4 regions of the Psychrobacter sp. Ps4 genome follow, and region 3 is predicted to be linked to each of the others. Evidence: predicted binding sites of a transcription regulator. Region 3 holds the regulator's gene; each other region holds the start of a gene.
What was found. Region 3 encodes PhoB, which activates phosphate uptake and scavenging genes when phosphate is short. Its sites were predicted from a motif close to TGTCATNAANCTGTCATAA; they were not measured.

Region 1 (4,555 bases), on a different contig from region 3:
ATAGGCTCTGCCGTTTTGCGATCAAACTCAGAAGAGTTGGCATCGATTTTGAGTACATTACGCGCGTATTCAATCACTGCTAGCTGCATACCAAGGCAAATACCTAAATATGGCACGTTGTTTTCACGAGCATAAGTGATGGCTTTTATCTTACCATTGGTACCGCGCTCACCAAAACCACCCGGTACTAGGATGGCATCGGCATTGTATAGCTGCGCCAATAAGCTATCATCGTCTTCTAGACGCTCAGCATCAACATAGTCAATTTTGACATCGGCTTTATGAGTGATACCAGCATGCAGCAGTGCTTCGTTGATCGACTTATAAGCATCAGGTAACTCGACGTATTTACCAACCATCGCTACCGTAAGGCTCATTTCAGGATTAAGCTGCGCTTCAACCACTTTGTCCCAATCACTCAAATCTGCTTCTGGTACATCTAAACCAAAACGCTCACAGATCAAATCATCAAGATCCTGCTCATGAAGCGTGCGTGGTATTTGATAAATACTTTGCGCATCTTCACACATAATGACTGCACGCTCTTCCACATTGGTGAACAACGCTATTTTGCGACGGTTGTCTTGCGAGATGTGGTGATCAGAGCGGCAAATCAATATGTCAGGCTGCAAACCGATAGAACGTAGCTCTTTTACTGAATGCTGCGTTGGTTTGGTTTTGGTTTCGCCTGCACTAGCAATGTAAGGAACTAGCGTCAAATGCATCAGCATGGCTCTATTGCGACCAAGCTCTACTTGCATTTGGCGGACGGCTTCCATAAATGGTAACGATTCGATGTCACCAACCGTACCGCCAATCTCAATAATAGCGATATCATAACCTTCACCACTGGCTAAGATTTTACTCTTAATTTCATCAGTGATATGTGGAATAACTTGTACTGTACCACCAAGATATTCACCACGGCGCTCTTTATTCAAGACGTTTTGATAGATACGACCACTAGTAAAGTTATTGCTCTTACTCATTTTTGAATGGCGTAAGAAGCGCTCATAGTAACCCAAATCTAAATCAGTCTCTGCACCATCTTCGGTGACGAATACTTCGCCATGCTGGAATGGGCTCATCGTACCTGGATCGACGTTGATGTACGGATCCATCTTGGTCATCGTGACGGTCACGCCACGGGCTTCTAAGACCGCTGCAAGAGAGGCTGCGGTGATACCTTTTCCTAGTGAGGACACTACCCCACCGGTCACAAATATAAACTTGGTCATAGTACTCTGTCGGTAATTGGTAAAGAAGGATTTTACTAAAAATACGTCAAAAAATATAGGGCAAAAGCATAAACTCTTTGAAACATTCAAGTTTTAGTACTTAGCTATTATAACGCACTACCCACTCAAAAAGGATATAACAAAAAAAACTCACCCCGAAGGATGAGTTTTTATAATCAGATTCTAATGCTTAGATTAGAATTTGTATTCTAGACCAGTACCAACTACGAATACTTCAGCATCGCCTTTTACCTTGGCAAGTATGTCTTTATTAGTAATAGGATCTTTAACACCAGTGTTATACATAGTATTAACGTTATCAGCATTGTTCATACCAGCATAGGCATGCATGATGATATTGTCTTTAAAGAAGTACTTACCGCCAACAACGATCTGATCTGATTCAGCGTTATCAATACCAGCTAGATTGTCAGTCTTGTTGTACTGAGTGTAAATAGAAGCTGGACGTGCAAAGTTAGCTAGCGCCATTTGAGCACTCACAACTAGACCTTTTTCTTTTTCAGAACCAGTAAAGTCATAATCTGCAACCTGATACAAAGCACCGAGTGTTATAGGGGCTGCGATGTATTTTCCTAAGTCTACAGTGGCCGTACCACGGATGATATCACCATTGATGTTTTGGTCTTTATCATAAGCCACACCAGCAGTGAAGCCTGTACCTTGGTCAAACATCATTGCAACACCGAAGCCCGCATCATTGTTGAAATTATCATCATCAGAGCTATACATAGCATACAATTCTAATGGTAGGTTATTGTATTTTGGTGCAGCCCAGATCACTGAGCTATTAATACGACCACTATCAGCCATATTCAACGCTTCAACAACGTCGTCTTCCATTTCATTCGTACCCATGTTATCCCAATAGCCTTCGTTAACAACAACGTTGTTAATTTTGTCTAGGCTAGATTGGTTTTTACCAACACGGAACTCACCGAATTGCTTGTTATTAATACCTAGGTATGTATCACGGTTAGAGAAAGTATCATTATCACCATCGATGCTTGTGCCATACTCTAATTGATAAATAACATCAGTATTAGCAGTCATGGCTTCAGAGCCTTTGAAACCTAAACGTGAAGAATGAGAGTTGATTTCTATTGTATCTTCATCAAAGTCATTTACATTACCAACTGAATTATATTCAGCATTAACGTAGTCGGCAGCTAAGAATGCTTTACCATAAACAGTTGGTGCTGCATTGGCTGCAGATACAGATAAGGCAGCAACTGCTGTAGCTAAAAGTAGTTTTTTCATGGGGTATCTCCACTTTACAATTTTAGTAATAAGCTAGCTATTATTAGCTGGTGCTCATAATGGTATCGTCACAAATCCTCAAAGATATAATGTGTAACTGGCTACCGAGATTAGTCAGAAACAAGTGTGGCGAAGTTCTATTACAGTAAGATGAAAAAAACAATGACTTACATAACTGGGATTAAAAAGTAAATGCCATGTAATCTTAGGTCTTTATCGCTCCGTTGCGTAACATCCGTTACCAAACTCATACTTCGAATACAAGCATAACAACTTTGACATAATTTGCAACATTTTTTTTAGATTTTTAAACCCAGTATTTGTTGAACACCATATCTACTATAGAATGTGGTTCATTGTAAAAAAATCCCTATCTGCTCAAATAGATAAAGATATTATTGATTAATATAATTACCAAGAACTTGAAACTATCGTAATGAATACTCTTTGATTAACAAAAATAAAGCCGTACTTGTTCATTAACAAGTACGGCTAATAAAAAATAATAAATGTGGTTTATGACATACTGACAGTCACAATTGAGATCGAAAAATTGCTACAAGAACAGTAAAAAAGGTATTTTCACTGCTCTTGTGTCCAGACTATAACCTTAGTCAATGGCTATCACAGACTTCTTATTAAGTATAAAAGCCAAGAAGAAGCCTCATTTAGTCATGACAGTATCATAATAGAATGTCAAGTATGCCATATTCTAATATTAACCTGCGCAATATTAGCAGCCTGCTTTTAGATCAAGGCGTGCCTGATGTAATAATGGCTCAGTATAGCCACTCGGCTGCTCGCGACCTTTAAACACTAAGTCACAGGCCGCTTTGAATGCATAAGAGTGGTCAAAGCTATCTGCCATCGTCTGATAGTCGCTATCGCCTGCATTTTGCTCATCAACTACTTTTGCCATACGCTTCATCGTATCCATCACTTGTTGCTCACTCACAACATCGTGATGCAACCAGTTGGCAATGTGTTGGCTTGAGATACGTAAAGTTGCACGGTCTTCCATTAGACCAACATCATTGATATCCGGTACTTTAGAACAACCAACGCCTTGGTTTACCCAACGCACAACATATCCTAAGATGCCCTGAGCGTTATTTTCAAGCTCTTGTTGTTTCTCTTCATCTGTCCAATTAGTATTTTTTGCTAATGGAATGGTCAAAATGTCGTCTAAGCTGGCACGCTCACGTGATTTTAGGCTGTCTTGAACATCAGCAACACTCACTTGATGATAGTGCATGCTGTGCAAGGTTGCCCCTGTTGGTGACGGTACCCATGCGGTACTGGCTCCAGACTTAGGATGTGCAGCTTTGGTGTCCATCATCTCTTTCATCTCGTCAGGCTTCGCCCACATGCCTTTACCAATCTGAGCAACACCTTGTAAACCAGTCTCTAAACCGATATCAACGTTCCACTGCTCGTAGGCTGGCTGCCATGCTTGTGACTTCATCTCACCCTTAGGTACAAATGGACCTGCATTCATGCTGGTATGCATCTCATCACCGGTACGATCTAAGAAACCTGTGTTAATGAAAATGACGCGCTCTTTCGCTTGGCGGATGGCTTCTTTCAAGTTGACTGTCATGCGGCGCTCTTCATCCATGATACCGATTTTGATGGTATTACGCTCTAATCCTAATAAGTCTTCTACTGCATTGAATAAATCGTTGGCCATTTTGACTTCTTCAGGACCATGCATTTTTGGTTTAACGATATACATTGAACCTTTACGTGAATTCGATAGCGCATTTTTACCTTTAAGGTCATTGAGCGTTAATAGTGGTGTAATCAAGCCATCCATTAAGCCTTCAAATATTTGTTCTTGACCATCACCCAAGTCGACCAATATTGCAGGGTTTTGCATGAGGTGACCGACGTTACGAATCAGCAATAACGAACGACCTGGCAGGATAAGCTTACCACCATCTGGGGTAGTGTATTCACGATCTGGATTTTGCTGACGTGTGCGGGTTTTGCCACCTTTTTCAAAGGTTTCTAGCAAGTCACCATTCATGAGACCAAGC
Region 2 (4,555 bases), on a different contig from region 3:
AGCATGTGTCTGAGATTGTGTTCACCTTAAAAGAAAATAAAGCAGAATACAAATGTCAAACTGTTACATAGCAGCGTTATTTACCGAATTGCTGCAATGCTATGATGACGCTAACACGCTTTCAATCATAGGATGATGACAGTTATGAGCAAAAATAATAAGACGGCTGAACCCACTGCACCACAAGCGCTAAGTGTACAATTTAGTGAGCAAATTGTCGATGAGCGCCTAACCCCCAATCCCCTGAGCCAGTTTTCTATGGACAAAGATGCACTGAGATTGGCACTGGTCACGGCCCAATATGCTCTACGAGCAACGCGGCAACAGACGCCGCCAACCCTCAATAAACCAACAGGGCTATTGGTATTGGTCAATGGTATGGAGCAGGCAGGCAAGGGGACTGCTGTCAAGCAATTGCGCCAATGGGTAGATCCTCGACTACTTAAAGTTGAGGCAACCGTTGGTGATTGTCCTTTAACGTATCAGCCGATTTGGCAGGCACATACCAAGGCGTTACCCCGTCATGGCGATGTGATGGTTTATTTTGGCAACTGGTATGCTGACTTGCTTTATAACGTCATGCGTATGGCAACGTCAGACAATGACAAGTCTGCCAAAGACAAAGCGTTACCGATTGCGCAATGGCAAGCATATTTACAGCAGCAGCTTATTAAGCTACAAGCATTTGAACAAGACCTAGCTGCCAATCAAACCCGACTGCTTAAATGCTGGTTCCATGTCGATATCGAAACGTTGCAAGCGCGATTGAATGACGATGAAGCCGATCCGCAGTTTTTATACCAAATTGACTGGAATAGTAAAAAAGTTATCGAAACCTTTAATCAAGTAGCTACCATTCTGTTACGCCAGCAAGATGATTGGATCATCATTGATGGTGATGACAAGTCAGATGCGGCTGACCATTTTTGCCATGAAGTGCTACAAGCGATGCAAACCGCGCTAATGAGTAGTAAAAAAAATACAGTAAACACCTCTGATAAATCGAAGGCTAAGAAGCAAGCTCAGCAAGCACTCAAATCAGCAAAGTTTGAACCTGTAAAAATTCCTAAATGTCTAAAAAATATCGATGATGCAGAGATTGATAAGTCGGACTACCGTGATGAGTTGGTAGAAAAACAAGTTCGCCTTGCCCAGTTGCTGCGTGCGCGCAAAGGGCGTCATATCGTTTTTGCCTTTGAAGGAATGGACGCTGCTGGCAAAGGTGGCGCGATCAAAAGATTGGTGGCGCCGCTCGACCCACGCGAGTATCAAATTTATAATATCAGTGCGCCAATGCTGTATGAGCTGCAACATCCTTATCTATGGCGTTTTTGGACCAAACTTCCGAACGAGCAAGCCGACCGTATTAGCCGTATTGCCATTTTTGATCGGACTTGGTATGGGCGCGTTTTGGTTGAGCGCATTGAGGGTTTTGCCACGGATGAGGAATGGCAGCGTGCTTACGATGAAATCAATCGCTTTGAGGCGGATTTAGCCGCGGCGGGGACAATCGTTATCAAATACTGGTTGGCTATCGATAAAAAAGAACAGCTTAAACGTTTTGAGGCACGTCAAAAGACACCGCACAAGCAGTTTAAGCTGACGGACGATGACTGGCGCAACCGTGATAAATGGTCGGATTATGTGCAGTCTGCGGCGGATATGCTGGCACGTACCGATACAGAATACGCACCGTGGTGCGTCATCGCGACCAATGAGAAGCGTCAAGCACGTTTGGATGTTTTAGATCATGCGATTAAGCAACTATCAGCGTTGTGTGGCAGCTGATATGTGATTGGTCATTCAATTAGGTAGCTGGTTACAAAGCGCCATAATTATATATTTAACGTTAAATAAATTCAGGGAAAGAGAGTATAATGCGGCGTTACAGCAGGATGTTTTCTAACACATACGCTGGCAGTTACAAATCTTGCAATATCATCATGCATTATGCGCTTATATTTAATATAATAGGCGCGTAATAGCTCCTGCTGTGCACGAAACTCACTGAGTGAGTAGCGTGTTTTACCCTTTGACACAGACATTTTAATCACTCTGATTAATAAGTTTGGCAAAGGTTCTTACAATAGCAGTTATTAGAACCAAAATTATTACTACGACATCTCTAAGCCGCAAGCTGCTGTAATCAGACGATTTGGCAATATTCCTTGCGGCTTTATGACATATTGAGTGATGTGTTTTACCTTATTTACTGCCTTTACGTAAAATAAAATACGAGTAAATAAAAGATAAGCGTTAGGGTAGAGCACCAAGATAGCAGTAAGAAAAACCGTTTTTTAGCAAGCATATTGCGCGTTTCATATACGTTATATTAATGTCAGAAGCTATCACGAGCATTATTAATAGCCGCGCAATGTCATCAACCGCCTATAATTTCAATCAGCTTACGCAGGACGTATCAACGTATGGGTATTAGCAACAGTTCTACAGAGCCAGTCAAATCAGTCGGTTCTATGAGAATAAATCTATTTTTTGCCATTTTACTGATTGCGATGACCGCCTACTTTTTGTGGTGGGGTCTAGATTACACGATGCGTCAACAGACGACGCTATTTATTGTGGCCACTGCTTTTGGTGTCTTTATGGCATTCAATATTGGTGGTAACGATGTCGCCAACTCCTTTGGTACCTCAGTAGGTGCAGGGACGTTGACTATCCCGCAGGCACTGGGTATCGCAGCGATATTTGAAGTGTCCGGAGCCGTACTGGCAGGTGGTGAAGTCACCGATACCATTCGAAGCGGCATTGTCGATTTAGATGGTCTTTCAGTAACGCCCAACCAATTCATTTATGTCATGCTGTCAGCGCTCATCGCTGCCGCATTTTGGTTATTATTTGCCACCAAAAAGGGTCTGCCCGTTTCAACCACGCACGCCATTATTGGCGGTGTTGTTGGTAGCTCTATTGTATTAGGTATCACGTTAGGTGGTACTGAAATGGCATTATCAACGGTGAATTGGAGTACGATTGGCACCATCGCGATTTCTTGGGTATTATCACCGCTATTGGGCGGCGTTTTGTCCTATGTATTATATGGACAGATTAAGAAAAACATCATTGAGTATAATGATAGAACAGAGGCGCACATTGCGACTTTGAAAGGCGACAAAAAAACCTTAAAACAAAACCACAAAGAATTTTTGGACGGTTTAACAGAATCAGAACAGCTGGCCTATACGTCAGCGATGTTGCGTGATCAAGAAATCTACAAAGATGATGATTGCGATGTTGAAGATTTAGAGACTGATTATTATAAACAGCTTTATGAGATTGAAAATGAACGCAGCAACCTTGATACGCTAAAAGCGTTGAAACAATGGGTTCCTATCATTGCGGCTGCAGGCGGCGCGGTCATGGCCTCTTTGGTCATCTTTAAAGGTCTAAAGAATGTCAATAATGGCATGACGACGCTGCAAGGCTTTTTAATCATGGGTATGATCGCGGCGCTAGTGTGGCTTGCGACCTTTATCTATACCAAGAGTATCCGCGGTAAACATAAAGAGGATTTGACCAAAGCGACGTTTATTATGTTTAGCTGGATGCAAGTCTTTACCGCCTCTGCTTTTGCCTTTAGCCATGGCTCAAACGATATTGCCAATGCAGTCGGTCCTTTCGCCGCGATTATGGATGTTATCCGTACCAATAGCATTGCGACTGAAGCCGCTGTACCGCCTGCGGTTATGCTGACCTTTGGTGTTGCGCTTATCGTTGGTCTTTGGTTCATTGGTAAAGAAGTTATTCAAACGGTTGGTACCAACTTGGCAAAAATGCATCCCGCTTCTGGTTTTTCAGCTGAATTGGCTGCGGCTGCAGTGGTAATGGGCGCGTCAACCATGGGTCTGCCCGTATCAAGCACGCATACCTTGGTCGGTGCAGTACTGGGTATCGGTATCGTCAATAGAGACACCAATTGGGCGTTGATGAAACCTATCGGTTTGGCATGGATCATTACTCTTCCTGCAGCAGCGGCAATGTCTGCAATCAGTTATATTATTTTGGTCAATATTTTTTAACACGTACGCTTATTAAGGTTTTTGCTTAAATCTTATTTAACCTTATTTATAAGCACGTTTCAAATAAAAAACGCTTATCAGCATCATGCCGGTAAGCGTTTTTTTTATGTCAAGTTAAGGTTTATTCGGTACCAAATTGTTTGCGCTTTTTGGCAAAGAAGCGATCTAAGCGGTCCATGGCGTCTTCTAAATCATGTAAGTTTGGCAAAAACACCAAGCGGAAATGATCGGGCTTATCCCAGTTAAAGCCTGTTCCTTGTACCATTAAGACATTTTCTTCAACAAGCAAATCCATCATAAATGCCATATCATCTTTGATAGGGTAAACATCAGGGTCCATCTTTGGAAAGCAATAAAACGCGCCTTGTGGCATGGTACAAGAGATACCTTTGATCGCATTAAGCCGTGACACAGCCATTTCACGCTGCTTATATAAGCGCCCACGCTCTGACGTGAGCTCTTTCATGCTTTGATAGCCACCCATTGCCGTTTGGATGGCATACTGACCTTGGACGTTGGAA
Region 3 (4,555 bases):
AGTGGTTGATCGCTTATTGCCTTTTTTATTGAATGTAAATACCAATGGAAAAACCTGGATTGATGCTAACGTCACGTGCTCGCAAGTGACTGCGGCACTTGCTTTTATCAAAGACAGCTTTCCTCCCATTCATGATTGGCTATCAAAAAATATCGACTATGCGACCCAGCAAGGATGGTTGGTTGATGCTTAAATAGAGCCATCATTTTGCCGTTTACATGTTTGCAAATATTTGTATTCTTTAAATATTAAAGTATTTAGAATTAGCTAAATGAGCGATTAAGTACATTATATAGAGAGATTGTTAAATGAGGATTACTGGCACTTATAAGGTTTTTGCTAAATCGCTCGTCTTTGTTAGCCTATTAACTTTGGCGCAACTAACTCAGGCTGCCGCACCTATTAGTAATGGTGATAAACTGGCGCACGATGCCAAAAAACAAATAGGCATTACCACCAGCTATGATCCTGCTTACCGCAAGTTGGATTTTCCGCGTGGCGATGTACCGATAGAAACTGGCGTCTGTACCGATGTTATCGTCCGTGCTTATCGCTTGCAAAATATAGATCTACAGCAATTAGTCAACCATGATATGAAGTCAAATTGGTCGGCTTATCCAAAGACTTGGGGGCTCAAATCAACCGATAAGAATATCGATCATCGCCGAGTGCCCAATCTTGAAGTGTTTTTTGCGCGTCACGCAAAGACATTATCGACGACTGATAAAGCCAGTTTTCAAGCAGGGGATGTGGTGACGTGGCGATTACCGAATGGCAATTTGCCGCATACAGGTATCGTCTCCGATAAAGTCGCTGCGGATGGTACACCGCTGATTATTCACAATATCGGACGCGGTACGCAAGAAGAAAACATCTTATTTACTTATCCTATTCTCAAACACTTTCGTTATTAACTACTTTTTTTATTAACTACTTTCATTATTAAGCTAGTATGTTGCGATAAGATAATTACCCACAATAAAAAGCTCAGTTCAACATAGATTAGGATGCTGAACTGAGCTTTTTTGAGTCGTTAAATCGCTTGCCTATGGAGTGTTAGCGACACCCAATAGCTGTCCCATTTTCACCACACTATCGGCTTTCATACTGTCTTGCCAATCTGCTTTTGCGCCTTTTGGTAGAATGACAATTGCGGTTGAGCCTAAATAAAAACGACCCAGCTCATCGCCTTTTTCAAAGCTCATATTGTGCTCAGCTTCTTGAATATCATCAGTGCGGGAAATTTTACCAGTTGCCACCGTTTCGATACCAGCGACAATCATCGCCCCAACCATCACCACCGCTGCTTTACCATATACTGTATCAAACAGACAAACCAAGCGTTCATTACGCGCAAATAAGTCTGGCACGTTCGCCGCCGTAGTATTGTTGACCGAAAACAGCGTACCCGGTACATAACGGGTTTTGGTCAGAGTGCCGGCGAAGGGCATATGTACACGGTGATAGTTACTGGGCGCAAGATAAACCGTTGCAAAACTGCCATCCGCAAAATAGCGCCCATCTTCACTGTCAGCAAGAAGTTGACCAACGTCATAATAGCGACCTTTTGCTTGGAGCAATTTATGGTCGTCAATTTGACCCAACTGCGAGATAATACCATCGGCAGGACTGACGATACCATGAGGCGTCATGTCGATAGGGCGCGCGTCTTCTTTTAGCTCACGGGTAAAAAAGTCATTAAAGCTCTCATAGGCGTTGAGACTTTGGCGCTCATACTCGTCTAAGCTGACGTTGTAGGCTTTAGCAAAGCTACGGATAAACGTGCGTTTAACATAAGGATGGCGGCTAGCGGCTAGACGCCCAGCAACTTTACTCAGTTGCTGCTGCGGGACAAGCTGTTGTAAAGTAGTGAATACATTCATAATGAGGCTACCAAAATAGGGTGTGATGTAATAATTAATAAGCAAGAGAATGGCCGTATTTTATCATGGACGGCGTATTATTGTATGGGCATAATTGGTAAGGAATCCGTAAATGAAAGCACTTATACAGCGCGTACGCCATGCTAGTGTTACCGTCGATGCGCAGTGTGTTGGTACGATTGAGCAAGGCATATTGGCTTATATTGGTTTAGGGCCTGATGACGACCTAACAAGCGCACAGCGAATGGTGGATAAAATCCTCACCTATCGTATTTTTGACAATGATGATGATCCTGCCAAGTACGGCAAACTGGATAAAAATGTCCAGCAAGTTGGTGGCGGACTGTTATTGGTATCACAGTTTACGCTAATGGCAAAAACAGACAAGGGTCGTCGCCCTGACTTTGGTGGTGCGATGGCACCTGATGCGGCGCAAGCGTTGTTTGCGCAATTGGTCGCCTATGCCAACACGCAACATCCAAACGTGGCAACGGGTCAGTTTGGCGCTAATATGCAAGTGTCGAGCGTCAATGACGGGCCATTGAATTTCTTGTTAGAAGTGAATTGAGTAAACTAAGCATTAGCCGTCACGAGATCTATGAAGCGCTTAAAAGTTGAATGTCATTAAACTGTCATAATTACCCCGTTTAATAGGGAGCAGCAGGCGAGCATTTATCGCCTTTTTTGTCAGCTAAATGTTGTCCTCTAACACTGAGAATGCCGTATGTATAATGAGCAAATTTTGATTGTTGAAGATGAACCTGCGATTCGTGAAATGATCGTCATGACGCTAGAGATGGCGGGATTTGATAGTCTGCAGGCAGCGGATGTATCTGAGGCGCACCAACAAGTGGTCGATCACCGCCCTGCGCTGATTTTGCTAGATTGGATGCTACCCGGTGATAAAAGTGGCATTGATTTTTGCCGATTGCTCAAAAACGATGAGCTACTCGCTGAGATACCAGTCATTATGTTGACAGCTAAAAGTGAAGAGGACAGCAAGGTGCATGGCCTTGATGCTGGTGCTGATGATTATATGACCAAGCCTTTTTCGACACGTGAGTTGATATCCAGAATCAAAGCAGTATTGCGGCGTAGTAACGCGCTCAATAGTGATAAACCTATCGAAATCGGCAATTTGAGCCTTGATCCCAAAAGTCAGCGAGTGACAGCGGCTGGTAAAGTGGTTGATGTCGGGCCTACGGAATATCGATTATTGGCATTTTTTATGAGTCATCCAGAGCGTGCCTATACGCGGACGCAGCTGCTAGACCAAGTATGGGGCGGTAATGTATATATCGAAGATAGAACCATTGATGTGCATATCAAACGTTTGCGGACATTATTACGACCGCATCAATGTGATACGTTGATACAGACGGTGCGTGGGACAGGCTATCGATTTTCTAGCTTTATTGAACCAATTTAACGGACGGTTTTTATTCGCTATAAAAGCAGCATGTTAATCGCAGCACAGTGAAAAACGGCGAATAGTGATAAGGATGATGGATGAACACCCTAATATCGGCTCAAGGCGACCAACAAAATAAATCACTGCTAGCAACTCAGCAAAATACAACGGATCAACTCAAAAAAATTAGAAGCGCACTACGCGCATTGCGTGATGCGGTGGTTTTGCTCAATGACGATGATGGGCTCGAATGGTGGAATCAGGCCGCCGAAGATTTAATGTTGTTACAATTATCAGATAAAGGTAAGTGCATTTTTGACTTTATCAGTGCGCCTGAATTTCGTCAGTATTATCAGGCGACGACCAACCCTAACGATGGTGCTCAGGATGGTGTGCACATTGTCTCGTGGCGCGCGCCCAAGCGTTATCTAAAGTGTGAGCTCACACCTTTTGGCGACGAGAAGTTGCTCATTATTTATGATGTGACGCGCTTGCATCATTTGGAGGAGATGCGCCGCGATTTTGTGGCGAATGTCTCGCATGAGTTACGCACACCGTTGACCGTCATGATGGGCTATCTAGAAAATTTTTCGGATCAGCCAGATATGCCGCCGCATTGGAAGCGCGGGTTTGAGCTGATGAGCCAACAGACTGCGCGTATGAATAGAATTGTGAATGACTTATTGCTGTTATCTCGCATCGAAATCGAAGAAACCCATGAGCTCAGCTATATTGATATGACCAAGCTGCTGACCCATGTTTATGATGATGCGCAAGCGTACAATCAAGAATATGGGCATACCATTCACTTGCAGATAGACACTTATGACGGACTGTATGGCTCAGAGATGTATCTAAATAGCGCGCTTTCTAATCTGGTGATTAATGCCATCAAATACACGCCCAAGGGCGGTAATATCGCCATTAGCTGGACAAAAACGTCAGAAGGTTGCCGATTTGCCGTCGAAGACAACGGTATTGGTATTGCACCTGAGCATATCGCACGGTTGACGGAGCGTTTTTATCGTATTGATAAAGGTCGTAGTCGGGCGACTGGCGGCACAGGGCTAGGTTTGGCAATCGTTAAACACGTTTTATATCAGCATGAGGCTAACTTACAAATTGAATCAGTAGAAGGGGTAGGCTCGACGTTCAGTATGGTATTTCCAGCTGCCCACATTAGATCAGCTGCGGTACCCTAATCTTTTTGTAAAAGTGGATAGGGGTTCACTGCACTGCCGCTGATATAAATACCGTAATG
Region 4 (4,555 bases), on a different contig from region 3:
AATTGCACTGGTGATATGGTCATAACCGGGTGCGATATCGGTGGTTAAGGGTCCTAAGGTATAAAAAGGTGCGTCGGCACAAACTTCTAATTGCAAGTCCATATTCTCTTTAATACGGTTCATCGCCACGTGCCCCGGACCTTCAATCATGACCTGTACGTCATGCCTCCACGCCACTTGGGTCAACTCGCCAAGGGTACGCAGCTCACCAAATTGCGCCTCGTCATTGGCATCTTGCAAACAGCCTGGACGTAAGCCATCGCCTAGACTAAACGCCACATCGTACTGCTTCATGATTTCACATATATCTTCAAAATGAGTATATAAAAAGCTCTCTTTATTATGAAACATGCACCACTGCGCCATGATAGATCCGCCACGCGAGACGATGCCCGTTAAGCGTCCAGCAGTTAGCGGCACGTACTCTAATAAAACACCCGCATGGATAGTAAAGTAATCGACACCTTGTTCGGCTTGCTCAATCAGCGTATCGCGGAATATCTCCCACGTTAAATCTTCAGCCACGCCATCGACTTTTTCTAGCGCTTGGTAAATCGGTACAGTACCAATCGGCACTGGCGAGTTACGAATCAGCCATTCGCGCGTTTCGTGAATATGATTGCCAGTCGACAAATCCATGATGTTATCCGCACCCCAACGCGTGGCCCACGTCATTTTAGACACCTCTTCATCGATAGAAGAGCCGAGCGCTGAGTTACCAATATTGGCATTAATTTTTACCAAAAAATTACGCCCGATAATCATCGGCTCAGATTCAGGGTGATTGATGTTATTTGGGATAATGGCGCGACCTGCAGCCACTTCACTCCGCACAAACTCAGGAGTGATAACCGTCGGCGTATTAGCGCCAAAGTTTTCACCGTCATGTTGACGCATATCGGTCAGCTCATGCTGTTTTTGCGTTTCGCGAATGGCGATGTATTCCATCTCAGGGGTGATAATGCCGCGGCGTGCATAGTACATCTGCGTGACGTTGCCAGCTTTGCCATCGACATCTTTGGCGCGGCGAGGTTTATCGATATGAGCAAATCGTAGATTGGCAGTGCTGATATCGCGGGCGCGTGCCATTCCATAAAAGCTAGACAGTCCGCTTAATTGCTCGGTATCACCGCGCTCATTTATCCAACCTTCACGCAGTTTCGGCAAGCCTTTGGTCAAATCAATCTCGACGTTGGGGTCGGTATACACGCCAGAGGTGTCATAGACATAAAACGGTGGATTTTGCTCCCATTCGCTTTCAGGGACGCCTTGCACAGGGGTAGGATCAAGGGTGATTTCACGCATGGGTACTTGAATATCGGATCTAGAGCCTTCGATATAGACTTTGCGCGAAGCAGGTAAGATGCGATGCAAATCACGCGCATCTTCCTCGAAGCGCGCATCACTGGCACTGCGGTGAGCAGGGGTCTTTAACGCATCTGTCTTAGAAGGTTTTTGAGAAGGAGAAGTGGCTAATAAAGTTGTCATATGCTGTCCTAGCGTGTTGGTTTTTGAATAAAAGCAACACCGCCAGTAGCTGCGGGGGGAGCATCTGTGATCCAGACAAATTCAGCTCATGAGCATCAGCCTACGACCAAATAATATAGTCACGGATGATGCTCATCAAACGTTGGACGCAGCTTTATATCAGTCTTCACTACTTAATAGCACATCACGCACATTAAGATAGTAATGAGGATAAAAAAGGCATTTCTGCACGTCCTTTGCCATAAATAACAAAGTGCTTAAGACTTCCCTGCGTCGGTACTAACCGCATCAGGTTCGGCGGGTGATCTCTCAGCGAATGTATAAAGGCGACTACTTTAATAAGGAAAGCTTATAAAGTGAGCCGATAATACACCGCACCCCGAGTCTGTCAGTGTTGTAAATCACATCAATACTAACAAAGTTCTGCAATGAGGGCTAATGATATTTAGATGAAAATATCAGGCGTTGAGTTTGAGGTTCGATGTTTTTATGAGAACGACTCTAGAGTACCAGTGATTGAAATCACTTGATATTACTGAGCTGTAGATAGCTTATCTAAATATTATGTAAAGCGAATGAAAGATTCTGGAGGTTGTCATTAAACTGTCATAAAGATTTGGCAAGATAGCACGCATGTCATAAACAATGCTTTTTTGTATCGTTGTTAAACTTTAGGAGTCCTACATGCGTTATTCGTTATTAGCAGTGGCCGTTAGTTGTACATTAGTGCTTACGGCATGTAATAAATCGACTGAAACGACAGAGCCAGCTGCGGATAGCAGTAGCGCTGTCACCACCACTGAAGCAACTACTCAGACAACATCTGCTTCTGCAGCAGGTTTTAAATCTGCTGAGAATATCGCTATGAATATCACGGGTGCAGGGGCATCGTTCCCGCAGCCTATTTATGCTAAATGGTCTTACGACTACAACGCTGCTACCGGTGGCCAAGTCAATTACCAATCGATTGGCTCTTCTGGTGGTATCAAACAAATCGAATCAAAAACAGTCGATTTTGGGGCGTCTGACGCGCCGATGACGCCTGAAGAGCTAGACGCAGCAGGCTTGATTCAGTTTCCGACGGTTATCGGTGGCGTCGTGCCAATCGTCAACATCGATGGTATTGAGCCGGGCGCGTTGAAATTAGACGGTGCAACGTTGGCAGACATCTATTTGGGTAAGATTAGCAACTGGAATGACCCAGCCATCAAAGCCATGAACCCAGATTTGACTTTGCCTGATGCAGCTATTACGACAGTATTCCGCTCAGATGGTTCTGGCACAACGTTTAACTTTACGGATTATCTTGCTAAAGTCTCGCCAGACTGGAAAGACACAGTTGGTGTTGATAAAACAGTCAAATGGCCAACGTCTGCGACTGGTGCAGGTGGTAAAGGTAACGAAGGGGTTTCAAGCTACGTAAATCGTATGAAAAACTCTATCGGCTACGTTGAGTATGCTTATGCCAAGCAAAACAACATGTCACATACTGCATTGAAAAACGCTGCTGGCAACGTCGTTCAGCCATCTGCTGAGACATTTGCTGCGGCAGGTGATATCGACTGGTCACAGCAAGCAGGCTTTTATAAAGTCATCACCAACTCTGAGACTGAGCAAGCATGGCCGATCGCTGCTGCGACCTTTATCCTAGTACATAAGCAACCAGAGAATCCTCAGCAAGTGGCTGGCGTGTTGAACTTCTTTGATTGGGCTTATACCCAAGGTGATGACGATGCTATGGCACTCGATTACGTACCATTCTCTGATGCAGCGGTTGCCTTATTCAAGGAAAAATGGAACGAGGTAAAAGGCAGTGATGGACAGCCTGTGTATAAGCCTGCTCAGTAACCTGTTTCTGCTAAATATTCTTTAATACCTTGTCAGTGCCTTACTAGTCCCTTTCGAGTTATCCTCTCGAATAACTATTCTCCGGTAGTTATTTGAGAGGTTTTATCACAGCAAGTTTGATGACAAGTTTGTTGTGATAAAACCGAATGAATGCTTCTACTATTTTGACTTGATTCTATTTAATGCTGAGACACTTATGAATGATTTAAGGTCCCAACTGGCTAAACAAAAGCGCTATGACTTATTGTTTGTGAATGCTACTAAGGCTTTTGCCATATTAGTACTCTTATCGTTGGGCGGCATTTTAGTCTCCTTAATCATCGGAGCGTGGCCGAGCATTCAAACATTTGGTCTTGGATTTTATACCAGTAATAATTGGGATACGGTCGCCAATGAGTACGGGGCTCTTGCCCCTATTTATGGCACGCTAGTAACGTCATTTATAGCTATTCTCATTGCAGTACCAATCAGTTTTGGCATTGCCATATTTTTGACCGAGATGTGCCCAACCTTCCTCAAAAAACCACTTGGTATTGCCATTGAGTTATTAGCGGGTATTCCTTCTATCATTTACGGTATGTGGGGATTGTTTGTCTTTGCGCCGTTCTTTGGCGATCATATTCAGCCTTGGTTTATTGAGCACGTCGGTCCATTGCCTATCATTGGCAAGCTATTTACGGGCGCACCAATGGGATTGGGTATGTTTACCGCCTCGTTGGTACTGGCCATCATGATTATTCCATTTATCGCCGCCACCATGCGCGATGTTTTTTCGGTCGTGCCAGACCTACTCAAAGAGTCGGCATATGGTATGGGCGCAACGACGTGGGAAGTCATGTTCAAGATCATTTTGCCGTATACCAAAGCTGGCGTGGTTGGTGGCGTGATCTTAGGACTGGGTCGGGCATTGGGTGAGACGATGGCAGTGACTTTCTTGATTGGTAATGCCTTTAACATCAGTCCGAGTCTGTTTACCTCTGGTGTCACTATTACCTCAGCTTTAGCCAACGAGTTTGCCGAAGCGTCGAGTGAGCTACATTTGGCTTCTTTATTACATTTAGGCTTAATCTTATTTGTCATCACCTTCATTGTACTATCTCTAGCAAAACTCATGCTCATGCGCATGGATCACAAGGCAGGCAATCGGTAGTCGTTTGACAATCTTGATAGGTCTTTTACGGATTGATTGGACATCAATAAACATTGATAGATATTGATA

Region 1: the regulator PhoB is predicted to act here: its motif matches at 2,654-2,672, upstream of I3252_RS10470 (porin).
Region 2: the regulator PhoB is predicted to act here: its motif matches at 2,376-2,394, upstream of I3252_RS11165 (inorganic phosphate transporter).
Region 4: the regulator PhoB is predicted to act here: its motif matches at 2,082-2,100, upstream of pstS (phosphate ABC transporter substrate-binding protein PstS).

What each region holds. Positions count from the first base shown of each region.
Region 1 is NZ_JADQAK010000017.1:42,162-46,716, forward strand. Features, by position in the region: gene I3252_RS10465 (CTP synthase) at 1-1,238, opposite strand, end outside; gene I3252_RS10470 (porin) at 1,434-2,516, opposite strand; gene I3252_RS10475 (malate synthase G) at 3,250-4,555, opposite strand, start outside.
Region 2 is NZ_JADQAK010000019.1:56,064-60,618, forward strand. Features, by position in the region: gene I3252_RS11160 (ATPase) at 145-1,788, shown strand; gene I3252_RS11165 (inorganic phosphate transporter) at 2,427-4,034, shown strand; gene I3252_RS11170 (aminotransferase class I/II-fold pyridoxal phosphate-dependent enzyme) at 4,156-4,555, opposite strand, start outside.
Region 3 is NZ_JADQAK010000015.1:50,273-54,827, forward strand. Features, by position in the region: gene I3252_RS09775 (HD domain-containing protein) at 1-193, shown strand, start outside; gene I3252_RS09780 (DUF1287 domain-containing protein) at 309-914, shown strand; gene asd (archaetidylserine decarboxylase) at 1,047-1,883, opposite strand; gene dtd (D-aminoacyl-tRNA deacylase) at 1,996-2,451, shown strand; gene phoB (phosphate regulon transcriptional regulator PhoB) at 2,608-3,312, shown strand; gene phoR (phosphate regulon sensor histidine kinase PhoR) at 3,393-4,496, shown strand; gene I3252_RS09805 (M23 family metallopeptidase) at 4,493-4,555, opposite strand, start outside.
Region 4 is NZ_JADQAK010000005.1:66,154-70,708, forward strand. Features, by position in the region: gene thiC (phosphomethylpyrimidine synthase ThiC) at 1-1,488, opposite strand, end outside; TPP riboswitch at 1,737-1,880, opposite strand; gene pstS (phosphate ABC transporter substrate-binding protein PstS) at 2,173-3,336, shown strand; gene pstC (phosphate ABC transporter permease subunit PstC) at 3,533-4,486, shown strand.